DNA from 3 places in the Mesorhizobium sp. WSM4884 genome. Region 3 is predicted to be linked to each of the others. Evidence: predicted binding sites of a transcription regulator. Region 3 holds the regulator's gene; each other region holds the start of a gene.
The links. The regulator LexA, encoded in region 3, represses DNA repair genes until DNA is damaged. The targets are predictions, from matches to a motif close to TGTTCNNNNTGTGTTCNG.
Positions count from the first base shown of each region.

Region 1: a site for LexA is predicted at 1,701-1,718, ahead of P9236_RS20250 (helicase-related protein). Genes of this name have one in related genera too.
Region 2: a site for LexA is predicted at 1,621-1,638, ahead of P9236_RS26015 (DNA recombination protein RmuC). Genes of this name have one in related genera too.

Region 1 covers NZ_JARTVO010000013.1:62,852-67,172, reverse strand. The annotation lists gene P9236_RS20260 (acetyl-CoA C-acetyltransferase) at 1-368, shown strand, start outside; gene P9236_RS20255 (beta-ketoacyl-ACP reductase) at 463-1,185, shown strand; gene P9236_RS20250 (helicase-related protein) at 1,888-4,321, shown strand, end outside.
Region 2 covers NZ_JARTVO010000022.1:49,426-53,746, forward strand. The annotation lists gene P9236_RS26000 (N-acetyltransferase) at 1-99, opposite strand, end outside; gene fmt (methionyl-tRNA formyltransferase) at 96-1,031, opposite strand; gene def (peptide deformylase) at 1,037-1,567, opposite strand; gene P9236_RS26015 (DNA recombination protein RmuC) at 1,671-2,924, shown strand; gene P9236_RS26020 (GFA family protein) at 3,028-3,432, opposite strand; gene P9236_RS26025 (cation diffusion facilitator family transporter) at 3,467-4,321, opposite strand, start outside.
Region 3 covers NZ_JARTVO010000004.1:340,952-345,272, reverse strand. The annotation lists gene trpC (indole-3-glycerol phosphate synthase TrpC) at 1-22, shown strand, start outside; gene moaC (cyclic pyranopterin monophosphate synthase MoaC) at 25-519, shown strand; gene glp (gephyrin-like molybdotransferase Glp) at 522-1,727, shown strand; gene lexA (transcriptional repressor LexA) at 1,844-2,578, shown strand; gene P9236_RS09065 (ComEC/Rec2 family competence protein) at 2,562-4,321, opposite strand, start outside.

The sequences.
Region 1 (4,321 bases), on a different contig from region 3:
TGGTCCGCATCGCATCCTGGGCGACCGCCGGCGTCGATCCGGCAATCATGGGAACCGGCCCTATCCCGGCCTCGAAGCGGGCCCTGGAGAAGGCCGGCTGGTCCGTCAAGGACCTCGACCTCGTGGAGGCCAACGAGGCCTTCGCCGCGCAGGCCTGCGCCGTCAACAAGGGCTTGGGCTGGGATCCCTCGATCGTCAACGTCAATGGCGGCGCCATCGCCATCGGCCATCCGATCGGCGCTTCGGGTGCCCGCATCTTCAACACACTGGTCCATGAGATGCGCCGCCGCGGTGCCAAGAGGGGTCTCGCGACGCTTTGCATCGGCGGCGGCATGGGCGTCGCCATGTGCGTGGAAGCAATGGGGTGAATGGAAAAATGGTGAATGGTGAATGGAGGCCGAGAGGCTTCCGTGATGACCATTCACCATTCACTATTCACCATTCACTCTGGGAGGAGCACATATGACCAAGGTAGCAATCGTCACGGGCGGATCGCGTGGCATCGGTGCGGCGATATCGGTAGCCTTGAAAAATGCCGGCTATTCGGTCGCCGCGAACTATGCCGGCAATGACGAAGCGGCCCAAAAATTCAAGGCCGAGACGGGCATCCCCGTCTACAAATGGTCGGTCGCCGACTACGACGCCTGCGCCGCAGGCATCGCCCAGGTCGAGGCCGATCTCGGCCCGGTCTCGGTGCTGGTCAACAATGCCGGCATCACCCGCGACACCATGTTCCACAAGATGACGCGCGAACAGTGGAAGGAGGTCATCGACACCAACCTCTCTGGCGTCTTCAACATGACGCATCCGCTGTGGAACGGCATGCGCGACCGCAAGTTCGGCCGCGTCATCACCATTTCTTCTATCAACGGCCAGAAGGGCCAGATGGGCCAGGTCAACTACTCGGCCTCGAAAGCCGGCGACATCGGCTTCACCAAAGCGCTGGCTCAAGAGGGGGCTCGCGCGGGCATCACCGTCAATGTCGTCTGCCCCGGCTACATCGCCACCGACATGGTCATGGCAGTGCCGGAAAAAGTGCGGGAATCGATCATCGCCCAGATTCCGGTCGGCCGTCTCGGCGAGCCGGAAGAGATCGCGCGCTGCGTCGTCTTCCTGGCGTCCGACGAGGCCGGCTTCATCACCGGCTCGACGATCACCGCCAATGGCGGCCAGTATTTCGTTTGAGGTCTTTTGACAGCGGCGGCAGGCGGTCCGGAACAGCCGGACCGCCTGTTTTTGTCGACGCCTCCACCGCGCGTGCCTCAATACGGCACGCAAAAGTTAACGGCCCCCGGCGTCCCTTGTGCGAAACCCCGTTCACAAGCTGTGAATTTTCGGTGCACAAGCTGTGGACAACACCATATCTTGGGGTGAACAAACCGGGAAAATTCGTAGATCGCTGATTCGTCGCCGATTCGTTCCGGCTTTGGCCGAAAAGTTAACGCGCGGAGCCGGAAACGGCGCCGAAAAGATTAACGACGATTAGGAAAGATCAACCATTTCATAATCTTGGCGGCTGCGCTCGAGTCGACCAGGATCGATCGCCGGCAAAGGTTAACGGCCCTCCGGACCCTACCCTGGCCAAGCATGAAACGGGCCAGTTTCCGGATTCAGCATGTGGTGAGACTCGTCGTCAAAAAATCCACATATAGCCGTGAACAAAACCTGAATCAGAACGAGTCAGTGATTCGTCGCCGATTCGTTCCAGACTCGTTCCACCGGTTAATCGACGGCGGATTTTGACCTTACCGGTGGGCGCACCATCTCTTTTGAGGGAACATTCCGCTTTCGCTTCGCGTCTGAAATCCCTATGTGTCGCCTGTCACATGCGGCGGCAGCGCTGCGTATCAGACAAGAAGCGGCAGAAAGACTCAAATTTCCGAGCCGATGAATATCCAGCCGACACACACTCAGCCGCTGATCCTTTCGGGCCGTGACGTGACGGCCGTGCTCGGTCCCACCAACACCGGCAAGACCCATCTCGCCATCGAGCGCATGGTGGCGCACGAGACCGGCATCATCGGCCTGCCGCTGAGACTTCTTGCCCGCGAGGTCTATGCCCGCGTCTGCGAAAAGGTCGGCGCCAACAAGGTGGCGTTGATCACGGGCGAGGAGAAAATCGTTCCGGTGGGCGCGAAATATTCGGTCTGCACCGTCGAAGCGATGCCGCGCGAGACCGATGCCGCCTTCGTCGCCATTGACGAGGTGCAGCTCGCGGGCGACCTCGAGCGCGGCCACATCTTCACCGACCGCATCCTGCATCTGCGCGGCCGCCAGGAGACGCTGCTTCTGGGCGCCGCCACCATGCATGGCATCCTGCAGCGCCTGCTGAAGGGCGTCTCGGTGGTGACGCGGCCGCGGCTCTCGCACCTTGCCTATGCCGGCTCCAAGAAGCTTACCCGCCTGCCGCGGCGCACGGCGATCGTCGCCTTCTCGGCGGACGAGGTCTATGCGATCGCCGAGCTGATCCGCCGCCAGCAGGGCGGTGCCGCCGTCGTGCTCGGCGCGCTCAGCCCCCGCACCCGAAATGCCCAGGTGGAGATATTCCAGTCCGGCGACGTCGACTATCTCGTCGCCACCGACGCCATCGGCATGGGGCTGAACCTCGACCTCGAGCACGTCGCCTTCGCCCAGAACCGCAAGTTCGACGGCTACCAGTACCGCAACCTCACCGCCGCCGAGCTCGGCCAGATCGCCGGACGCGCCGGACGGCATCTGCGCGACGGCACGTTCGGCGTCACCGGCCAGGTCGACCCGTTCGAGGAGGATCTGGTCAAGAAGATCGAAGGACACGATTTCGATCCGGTGAAGGTGCTGCAGTGGCGTACGGCCGATTTCGATTTTACCAGCCTCGATGCCTTGAAGCGCTCGACCGAGACCAACGCGCCGGTCGAAGGATTGACGCGCGCGCTGCCGGCGGTGGACGCTCAGGCGCTCGACCATCTGTCGCGCGACCCCGACATCAGGGCGCTCGCCACCGGCAGGAACCGCGTGGCGCTGCTCTGGGAAGCTTGCGCGCTGCCGGATTACCGCAAGATCGCGCCCGCCCAGCACGCCGACCTCATCGCCTCGATCTACATGGATCTTGCGCGCCATGGCCATGTTGACGAGAATTACATGGCCGAGCAGGTGCGGCGAGCCGACACGACGGACGGCGATATCGACACGCTGTCGCACCGGATCGCCCAGATCCGCACCTGGACCTTCGTCTCCAACCGACCGGGCTGGCTGGCCGATCAGCTACACTGGCAGGAAAAGACGCGCGAAATCGAAGACAGATTGTCGGATGCGCTGCATGAGCGGTTGACGAAACGCTTCGTAGACCGCAGGACTTCCGTCCTCATGCGGCGCCTTAGAGAAAATACCATGCCTGAAGCTGAAATCAGCCCAACCGGAACCGTCCTCGTCGAAGGCCATCACGTCGGCGAGCTGCAGGGATTCCGCTTCACCGCCGACCAGAGCGCCGGCGGCGAGGATGCCAAGGCGGTGCGCACCGCTGCCCAGAAGGCGCTCGCGGCCGAATTCGAGGCGCGCGCCGAGCGTTTTGCCGCCTGCGCCAACGGAGATCTGGCATTGGGCTCGGACGGTATATTGCGCTGGATCGGCGCGCCGATCGGCACGCTGGTCGCCGGCGACGAGGCGCTGAAGCCGCGGCTTGTGCTGCTTGCCGACGAGCAGCTCACCGGGCCTGCCCGCGACAAGGTCGCGGCGCGCGCCGAGCGTTTCGTCAATTTCCAGATTGAAACGCTGCTGAAGCCCCTCGTCGATCTGAAGAATGCCGAGCAGCTCACCGGCATCGCGCGCGGCATCGCCTTCCAGCTCGTCGAGCATTTCGGCCTCGTCAACCGCCGCGACATTGCCGAGGAAATGAAATCGCTCGACCAGGAGGGCCGCGCGGCGCTGCGTCGCCTTGGCGTGCGCTTCGGCGCCTATCACGTCTTCGTGCCGGCGCTGATCAAACCCGCGCCGGCCGGGCTGGTCACGCTGCTCTGGGCGCTGCAGAACGACGGCAAAGACAAGCCCGGCTTCGGCGATGTCGTCCACGCGCTGGCGTCGGGCCGTACCTCCGTGGTAATCGATCCGGCTTTCGACAAGACCTTCTACAAGCTTGCCGGCTATCGCAATCTCGGCCGTCGCGCCGTGCGCGTCGATATCCTCGAGCGGCTGGCCGACCTCATCCGCCCGGCGACCAACTGGAAGCCCGGCCTCGGCCAGCGGCCCGATGGCGCCTATGACGGCCATGCCTTCATGGTGACGCCGCCGATGATGTCGATCCTCGGCGCCACCGCCGACGATATGGAAGAAATCCTTAAGGGTCTCG
Region 2 (4,321 bases), on a different contig from region 3:
CAAGCCGGCCTCGGTCCGCTGGCCGAACGCATGCTCTTCGACAAGGCGGATCGCCTCGCGATCCCGCGGCGTCGCCGCGCGTATCGACATCATGCTCATTTGAGTTTCGTTCCTTTTTCGATCTTGGCTCCGCGCAAGAACTCCTGCGCGGCGGCGGGCCTTCCGCCCGCCCGTTGAACTTCGACCAGCCGGACCGCGCCTGACCCGCAGGCGACCGTCAGCCGGTCATCGAGAATACCTCCCGACTCGCCGACGCCATCGGAAAGCGTCGAGCGAAGCAGTTTCAGCCGCTCCATGCGGCCACCAATTTCGACCTCGCACCACGCGCCCGGAAAGGGCGAGAGGCCGCGAATGTGATTGTGGACTTCGCCGGCAGGCCGCGTCCAGTCTACGCGCGTCTCCGATTTATCGATCTTTCGGGCGTAGGTCACCCCTTCCGTCGGCTGCGGGGTAAATGTCAGACAATTTATCCCCAGCCGCGTCAGTGCTTCCACCATCAGCGAAGCGCCTTGAGCCATCAGGCGGTCATGCAATTCGCCGGCGGTCATATCGGGTCCGATGGCGCATTTTTCAACCAACGCCACCGGGCCGGTGTCCAGACCCTCTTCCATGCGCATCACCATCATGCCGGTTTCGGCATCGCCGGCCATGATGGCGCGCTGGATGGGCGCGGCACCGCGCCAGCGCGGCAAAAGCGAAGCATGGCCGTTGAGGCAGCCGAGCCTGGTCGCCTCCAGCACGGGCTTCGGCAGAAGCAGGCCGTAGGCGACGACCACGGCGACGTCGGCCCGCAACTCGGCAAAGGCTCGCTGCTCGGCCTCGCCCTTGAGCGATGTCGGCGTCCGCACCTGGAGGCCAAGCCGCTCCGCCTCGCGCTGGACAGGCGACGGCGTAAGCTCCAATCCGCGCCGGCCGGCCGCGCGCGGCGGCTGCGTATAGACGGCCGCGATGTCGTGGCCGGCCTCGGCAATGGCGCTGAGCGTCGGCACGGAAAAATCCGGCGTGCCCATGAAGATGACGCGAAGGGGCATGACCCCTAGCCCACCATCTTGCCCGGCGCCTTGTCCTTGGCGAGCTTCTTGAATTTCCTGACCACCATGTCGCGCTTCAATTTCGAGATGTGGTCGATGAACAGCACGCCGTTGAGATGGTCGATCTCGTGCTGCAGGCAGGTCGCCATCAGGCCCTCGGCCTGCATCTCCTGCAGCTTGCCGTCGCGATCGAGATACGTCACCCGAACCGCTGCGGGACGCTCGACCTCGGCATAGTAGTCGGGGATCGACAGGCAGCCTTCCTCATAGACCGAGCGCTCGTCGGAGCTTTCGAGGATTTCCGGATTGATGAAGACATGCGGCGCAGGCGGCTCGCCCTCCTTGGCGAGGTCGATGACCAGCAAGCGCCGCGGCTCGCCGACCTGGATTGCCGCCAGCCCGATGCCCGGCGCGTCGTACATGGTTTCCAGCATATCGTCGGCGAGCTTGCGCAAATCGCCGTCGACGCGCTCGACCGGTTTGGAAACCTGGCGCAGGATCGGATCGGGAAGGATGATGAGCGGCTTGATCGACATGGCGTCTCACCTAAGACGTCGTTGGAAAAGCGTCAACGGGGGCGGCTGCGACCTGTTCACGTTTTGATCTGTTTCGGCAAGCCGAATCGGCTATGCTGCCGGCATGAACGACATGACATCCATCCTTTCGCAACCGGTCGCGCGGCTCGGCGCCACCACGATCACGCTCGGCGGGGTGCTCGGCTTCGGCGCGCTGCTGCTGCTGGCATTGGTCCTGGCGCTGGTTATCGCCTTGTGGCGCGCGGGCAAGGCGCGCGCGATTGCCGCAGCCGAAGCGGCCGATCATGCCCGTGACACCGAGGCGCGGATGGCGGACATCCTGCAGGCGCAGGCCGAGATGCAGGGGCGCATGGGCGCGATCGCCGAAGTGTTCGGCGCCAGGCAGGCCGAGCTGACCCAATCGCTCGGCCAGCGGCTCGACGCCATGACCGGCCGCCTCGGCCAGACCATGGCCGAGCAAACGAAGTCGACGCATGAGAGCCTGGCCAAGCTGCAGGAGCGGCTGGCGGTGATCGACACGGCGCAGGGCAACATCCAGTCTCTCGCCGGCCAGGTCGTGCAGCTGCAGGCGATCCTTTCCAACAAGCAGACGCGCGGCGCCTTCGGCCAGTCGCGCATGGAAGCGATCATCGCCGACGGTCTGCCGCACGGCGCCTACGAGTTCCAGGCGAGCCTCTCCAACGGCAGCCGTCCGGACTGCCTGGTGCGGATGCCCAATGGCGCGCCGATGCTTGCCATCGACGCGAAGTTCCCACTGGAAGCGTGGAACGCCATCCGCGCCGCGGAGGGCGCCGAGCTGCAGAAGGTGGCGGCGCAGGCGTTCAGGCGGGACATCGAGGTGCATGTCCGCGATATCGCCGAAAAATACCTGATCCAGGGCGAGACGCAGGACACGGCCTTTATGTTCGTGCCGTCGGAATCGGTGTTCGCCGAGATCCATGAGAATTTCGAGGCGGTGGTGCAGAAGGCGCACCGCGCCCGCGTCGTCATCGTCTCGCCGTCGCTGCTGATGCTGTCGATCCAGGTCATTCAGGCGATCCTGAAGGACGCGCGCATGCGCGAGCAGGCGCACCTCATCCAGGGCGAGGTCATCCGCCTGATGGAAGACGTGGCGCGCGTCGACGAGCGCGTGCGCCGGCTGCAGACGCATTTCGGCCAAGCGGCCAAGGATATCGACGACATCCTCGTCTCGACGTCGAAAGTCACCAAGCGCGGCCAGAAGATCGAGGCACTGGAATTCGGCGAGACGGAAGCCGAGCCGCCGCGGAGCGGTCCGGCGAAGGCCGAAGCAGGCGCGCGGGTGGCCGATTCCAAGACGGGCCAATTGCGGCTGAGGGTCGTCGAAGGCGACGACTAGAGCGGTTCAGCGTTCCACGGAATCGCCGAACCGCTCTAAGTATTTGTTTTGCGCAATTCCGGACGGAAAACCGTTACGCACCTTTCCTGGAATTGCTCTGAGCCTACTGCTCCTCGACGACCCTGGTGCCCTCGAACTCCGGCAGCCAGTGCAGCGCCGAGCGGTGCCAGTATTGCGTCCTCGGCACCAGCTGGTCGCGCTGGCGCGCCGTACCCGTCCTGATGCCATAAACCTTCGGCCCGTCGCCGACGGAGGTGGCGTAAAGATGCGAGCCGCACTCGCCGCAAAAGCCCTGCGCCCGCTTGGCGCCGCTCGCCCCGGTCTTGATGTAGACCTTGGGCTCGCCCTTGGTGATGCGATAATCCTCCTCCGGCACCCGCACAGTGACGCGGAACGCCGTGCCGGTGAGCCGCTGGCAATCCGTGCAATGGCAGATCGAGGTCTTTTCGGGATCGACCTCCGCCTCGTAGGTAATGGCGCCGCAGTGGCACCCGCCGTCGATTCTCATTGGCTTGCTCCCAAAAGACCGTCCCGGTTCAAATCTAATCCTCTTCGGAAGCCTCGGCGATAGCCTTGCGCCTGCGCTCCCATGTGCCGGTCGCCTGCGGCTTGACGAACAGCCTGGCGATCTCGGGCATCTCCTCGTTCAGCCGCGCCTCCAGGCGCTCGATGCACGCCTCGATCTCGGGCGCTGTGAGATGATCCTCGAATTCGATGCTCAAGCCGGCGACGATTTCCTCAGGGCCGATATGGACGCTCAATATGCCGTTCGCCCGCTGCACCGCCGGATCATCCTCGGCGATCGCCAGGACCTTGCGCTGCACCTCAGGGGAGGCGGGTTCGCCGATGAGCAGCCCCTTGCTCTCGCGTGCCAGAAAGGCCGCGGTCGCCCCAAGGATGATGGCGATGCCGATCGAGCCGGCACCATCGAGTTCGGGAATTTCTAGCAGTTCGGACGCAAGGATGCACGCGAACGCGACAATCAGGCCAAGCAGTGCGGCACTGTCCTCGAACAGCACGGTGTAGACGCTGGGATCCTTGCTGGTCCGCACCGCCTGGAACCAGCCCAGCTTTCCCTTCCGGTCCCGGAACTCCTTCAACGCCACCAGCCAGGAACTGCCTTCGAACAGGAAGGAGAGGCCGAGCACGATGTAGTTGACCTTGGCGTTGACGACCGGCTCGGGCGCCATGATGTGGATGACGCCTTCATAGAAGGAAACGCCGGCGCCCAGCGCGAAAACCAGCAGCGCGACGATAAAGCTCCAGAAGTAGAGTTCGCGTCCGTGGCCGAGCGGGTGCGTGCGGTCGGGCGGGCGGGCGGCGCGATGCATGCCGTAAAGCAGAAGCGCGCCGTTGCCGGTGTCGACCAGCGAATGCACGCCTTCCGACAGCATGGC
Region 3 (4,321 bases):
GGCGCCGGCCGAGGCCTTTTGAGGATGCCTGCCCTCACCCATCTCGGCGCCAAGGGCGAAGCCAACATGGTCGATGTCGGCGACAAGGCCGAGACGACACGCACGGCGATCGCCGAGGGCTTCGTCTCGATGCGAGCGGAAACGCTGGAGATGATCCTGGCCGGCGACGCCAAGAAGGGCGACGTGCTGGGCACGGCGCGCATCGCCGGCATCATGGCGGCCAAGAAGACGCATGAGCTCGTCCCGCTCTGCCATCCGCTGCTCCTGACCAAGGTCGCCGTCGATATCGAGCCCGACCGCGCCCTGCCCGGCCTGAAGGTCACCGCGCTTGCCCGCGTCACCGGCAAGACCGGCGTGGAGATGGAGGCGCTGACCGCGGCGTCGATCGCCTGCCTCACCATCTACGACATGGCCAAGGCGGCGGACCGCGCCATGGTTATCTCCGGCATCAGGCTGGTCGAGAAGACCGGCGGCAAGTCGGGCGACTACAAGTCCGTCAAATCCGGGGCGAGTTCCTGACGATGGCGCTGGTTCCGGTCGCCGAGGCGCTCGGGCGCTTGTTGGATGGCGCAACCGCGCTGCCGGGCGAAAACGTGCCGCTGGCCGATGCGGCCGGCCGGGTGCTCGCCGAACCGCTGGTGGCGCTGCGCACCCAGCCGCCCTTCGACGCTTCGGCCATGGACGGCTATGCCGCCCGCGCTGTCGACGTGACCTCCGTGCCGGCGCGGCTTTCCGTGATCGGCGTGGCGCCCGCCGGGCGCGGTTTTGCCGGCTCCGTCGGCAAGGGTAAGGCGGTGCGCATCTTCACCGGTGCGCCGCTCCCCGAAGGCGCCGACACCGTCGTCATCCAGGAAAATGTTCGCGACCTCGGCGGCGGCAGCATCGAAGTGACCGAGCCGACGGCGGAAGCACGCAACGTCCGTCGCCGTGGACTCGACTTCGGCCAGGGTGATGTACTTCTCGAAAAAGGCCGCCTGCTCGATCCAGCAGCGCTATCGCTGGCGGCGTCCGCCAATCATCCGAGCCTCAACGTGGTGCGTCGGCCGATGGTGGCCATCATCGCCACGGGCGACGAATTGCTACCGCCGGGAAGCGCGCTCGGCCCCGACCAGATCATCTCGTCCAACGCCTATGGCGTAGCGGCGACGGCGCAGTCGGTCGGTGCCCGCGCCCTCGACCTCGGTATCGCCGCCGACCGGCAGGATGCGATTTCGGCGCTGGTCAAGAAAGCGGTCGCGGTCGGCGCCGATGTCATCGTCACCCTCGGCGGCGCCTCGGTCGGTGATCACGATCTGATCCACGACGTGCTGACCGGCGAAGGCATGCAGCTCGATTTCTGGAAGATCGCCATGCGCCCCGGCAAGCCGCTGATGTTTGGCCGGCTTGGCAAAATCCGCTGCATCGGCCTGCCCGGCAATCCGGTGGCGAGTCTTGTCTGCTCGCAATTGTTCCTGAAGCCGCTCCTGGCGCGTCTTGGCGGCCGCGATTTCCGACAGGACATCCGCACCGCGCAGCTGGCTTCCGCGATGCGCGCCAACGATCTCAGGCAGGACTATGTGCGGGCAGTCGTGCGCGAGGATGCCGGACAGTTGATCGCGACACCGTTCAGCATCCAGGATTCCTCCATGCTGAGGACGCTCGCCGAGGCCAACGGCCTGATCGTGCGCGAGCCGTTCGCCCCGGCTGCGGAAGCCGGCGACGAATGCAGCGTTCTGATGTTACGCTGAACAAAACGTCAACAGATTCACTAAACTTTAAACGGTTGCGGAACACAACTGGAACAGATAGTGTTTGTTCTGGGTTTGTTTTTCTGATTCTGGTTCCAGAACCCATGGGGGCCGCCATGCTGACGCGCAAACAACATGAACTGCTGATGTTCATCCATGAACGGCTCAAGGAAAGCGGCATTCCGCCGTCTTTCGACGAGATGAAGGAAGCGCTCGACCTCGCTTCGAAGTCGGGCATCCACCGTTTGATCACGGCACTGGAGGAGCGCGGCTTTATTCGCCGGCTGCCGAACCGCGCGCGCGCTCTTGAGGTGCTGCGCCTGCCCGATTCGATCGCGCCCGGCCTGAATGCGGCGAGAAAATTCTCGCCGAGCGTCATCCAAGGCGGTCAAGGCAATCTCGGCCGGCAGATCAAGCCGGCAGCGCCCTCCCGGACGCCGACGCCCAGCAATGACGACGACGCCATTTCGGCCGTGTCCATCCCGGTGATGGGTCGCATTGCCGCCGGTGTGCCGATCGACGCTATCCAGCACCAGACGCACTCGATCACAGTTCCGCCGGATATGATCGCTGGCGGCGAGCACTACGCGCTTGAGGTCAAGGGCGATTCGATGATCGAAGCCGGCATCTTCGACGGCGACACGGTGATCATCCGCAATGCCAATACAGCGAGCCCGGGCGAGATCGTGGTGGCGCTGGTAGACGACGAGGAAGCGACACTGAAACGCTTCCGCCGCAAGGGCGCCTCGATCGCGCTCGAGGCCGCCAACCCGGCCTATGAGACCCGCATCTTCGGACCGGACAGGGTCAAGGTGCAGGGCAAGCTGGTCGGGCTCATTCGTCGCTACTGAGTGGCGGCGGCTTGGTCTGTGGCTTCTCAGGCCGCTCGTATGGCGCTAGTCCCCTCGCCTCGCGCGAGTAGCGCCGCTGTTCGTGCCAGGGGCGATAGGGCTTTTCGACGGCATATTGAATGGCGGCTCGCGCCGTTGCCGACTGCGCGTCGAAGTAGACGGCGGCGCTGCCGTCACGCGCAAGCTGCCGCTTGGTGACGACGAGGATGCGTGGATCGCGGCAAGGATTGTAGGCCGTGGCGTCGTTGATGACGATAAGGTCGGCGAAGCTGCAGGCCGGCCTGGCGCTATCGTGGTTTTCCGCCAAGGCGACGATTGCACCGGACGGATGCCGGCCAATGCAGAGATCGCCAGTGCAGTAAAAGGGGGATCCCGCCGGCAGGTCGACCGGGTCTGCGATGTCGAGTGCGCCTTTCGCGAATGTTTCCGGCGGCACGATCGTTTCGGCCCGCAGCGCGCGTTTCCAATTGTCGGTGGTGAACTCGTTGGAGCGGGCGCGATTGATGGCGAGCTCGCCGCCGCCGATCGGCATCGCCACCAGATGCGCGTCCTCGGAGATCAGCAGGTCCGGCGTGCGCACTTGCGGGACCGCCAGTAGTGCGGCCAGCGCGAAGGGCACTGCCGCCAGCCTGAGCCAGGTGGTGGCCATGGTTGCTATCACCAGCGCGATTGTCGCGAGCAGCACCGACTGGATCGAGATCAGCCCCACGGCATCGACCGGCGACCGTTCCGAAATCCAGGCCGAAATCGCGATCATCGCCGTCAGGCCCTTGCCCATAACGTAGAGGAAAGGACCATCGAAGCCGAATGGCATCGCCAGTGCGCTAAAGACGGCAAACGGCATGACGACCAGCGACACGATCGGCATGACGGCCAAATTAGCCAGCAGGCTGAGCGGCGAGACGCGCTGGAAGTGCCAGATGGCAAACAGCGCCGTCGCACTTCCGGCAATGATCGACGTCATCGCGGCGCCGCCCGCTCCGACCGCAAGCTTGTGCGACAGGAACCGCAGGAACGACCGCTTCGCCGGCGGCGCTCTCACCTTGCCGGCGCGGTAGTCGGCCCAGCCCGCATAGGCGCCGACAAGGGCCGCGGTCGCGGCGAACGACATCTGGAAGCTCGGACCAACCACTTCGTGCGGCGACACCAGGATGACGGCGATGGCCGAAATCGCCAGGTTGCGCATCGTGAGCGCCGCGCGATCGAAGAGCACGGCGATCAGCATGACAGCGAGCATGATGAAGCTTCGTTCGGCGGCGACCACCACGCCGGAGATGACGAGGTAAGCGGCAATCGACACCAGCGCGATCGCAGCGGCATACTTCTTCACCGGCCGGCGTGACGAAAAATCCGGAAGCAGCGCGAAGACGCCGCGCAGCAAAAGCATGACTGTGCCGGCGACCAGCGCCATGTGCAGCCCAGAGATCGAGATAATGTGGTAGATGCCGGTCCGCCGCATCGCCTCGTTGATTTCCTCGGGAATGCCCGCGCGAACGCCGACGATCAGCGCCGCGGCAATCTCGCCTTCGGGTCCGCCGACGCTGCTTCTGATGTGATCGGCAATCGCCTCGCGCGCGTTCTCGATCGCTGAGGCGATGCTCGCCTGGGCAGGAGGGTCATTTGTCGGAATGACTTTCGGATCGCCGAGGAAAAATCCACTGGCGCCGATGCCGGAGAAATAGCTGTCGAAGGAAAAATCATAACTTTCGGGGCGAACCGGTCCGGTCGGCGGCAGGAGCCGTG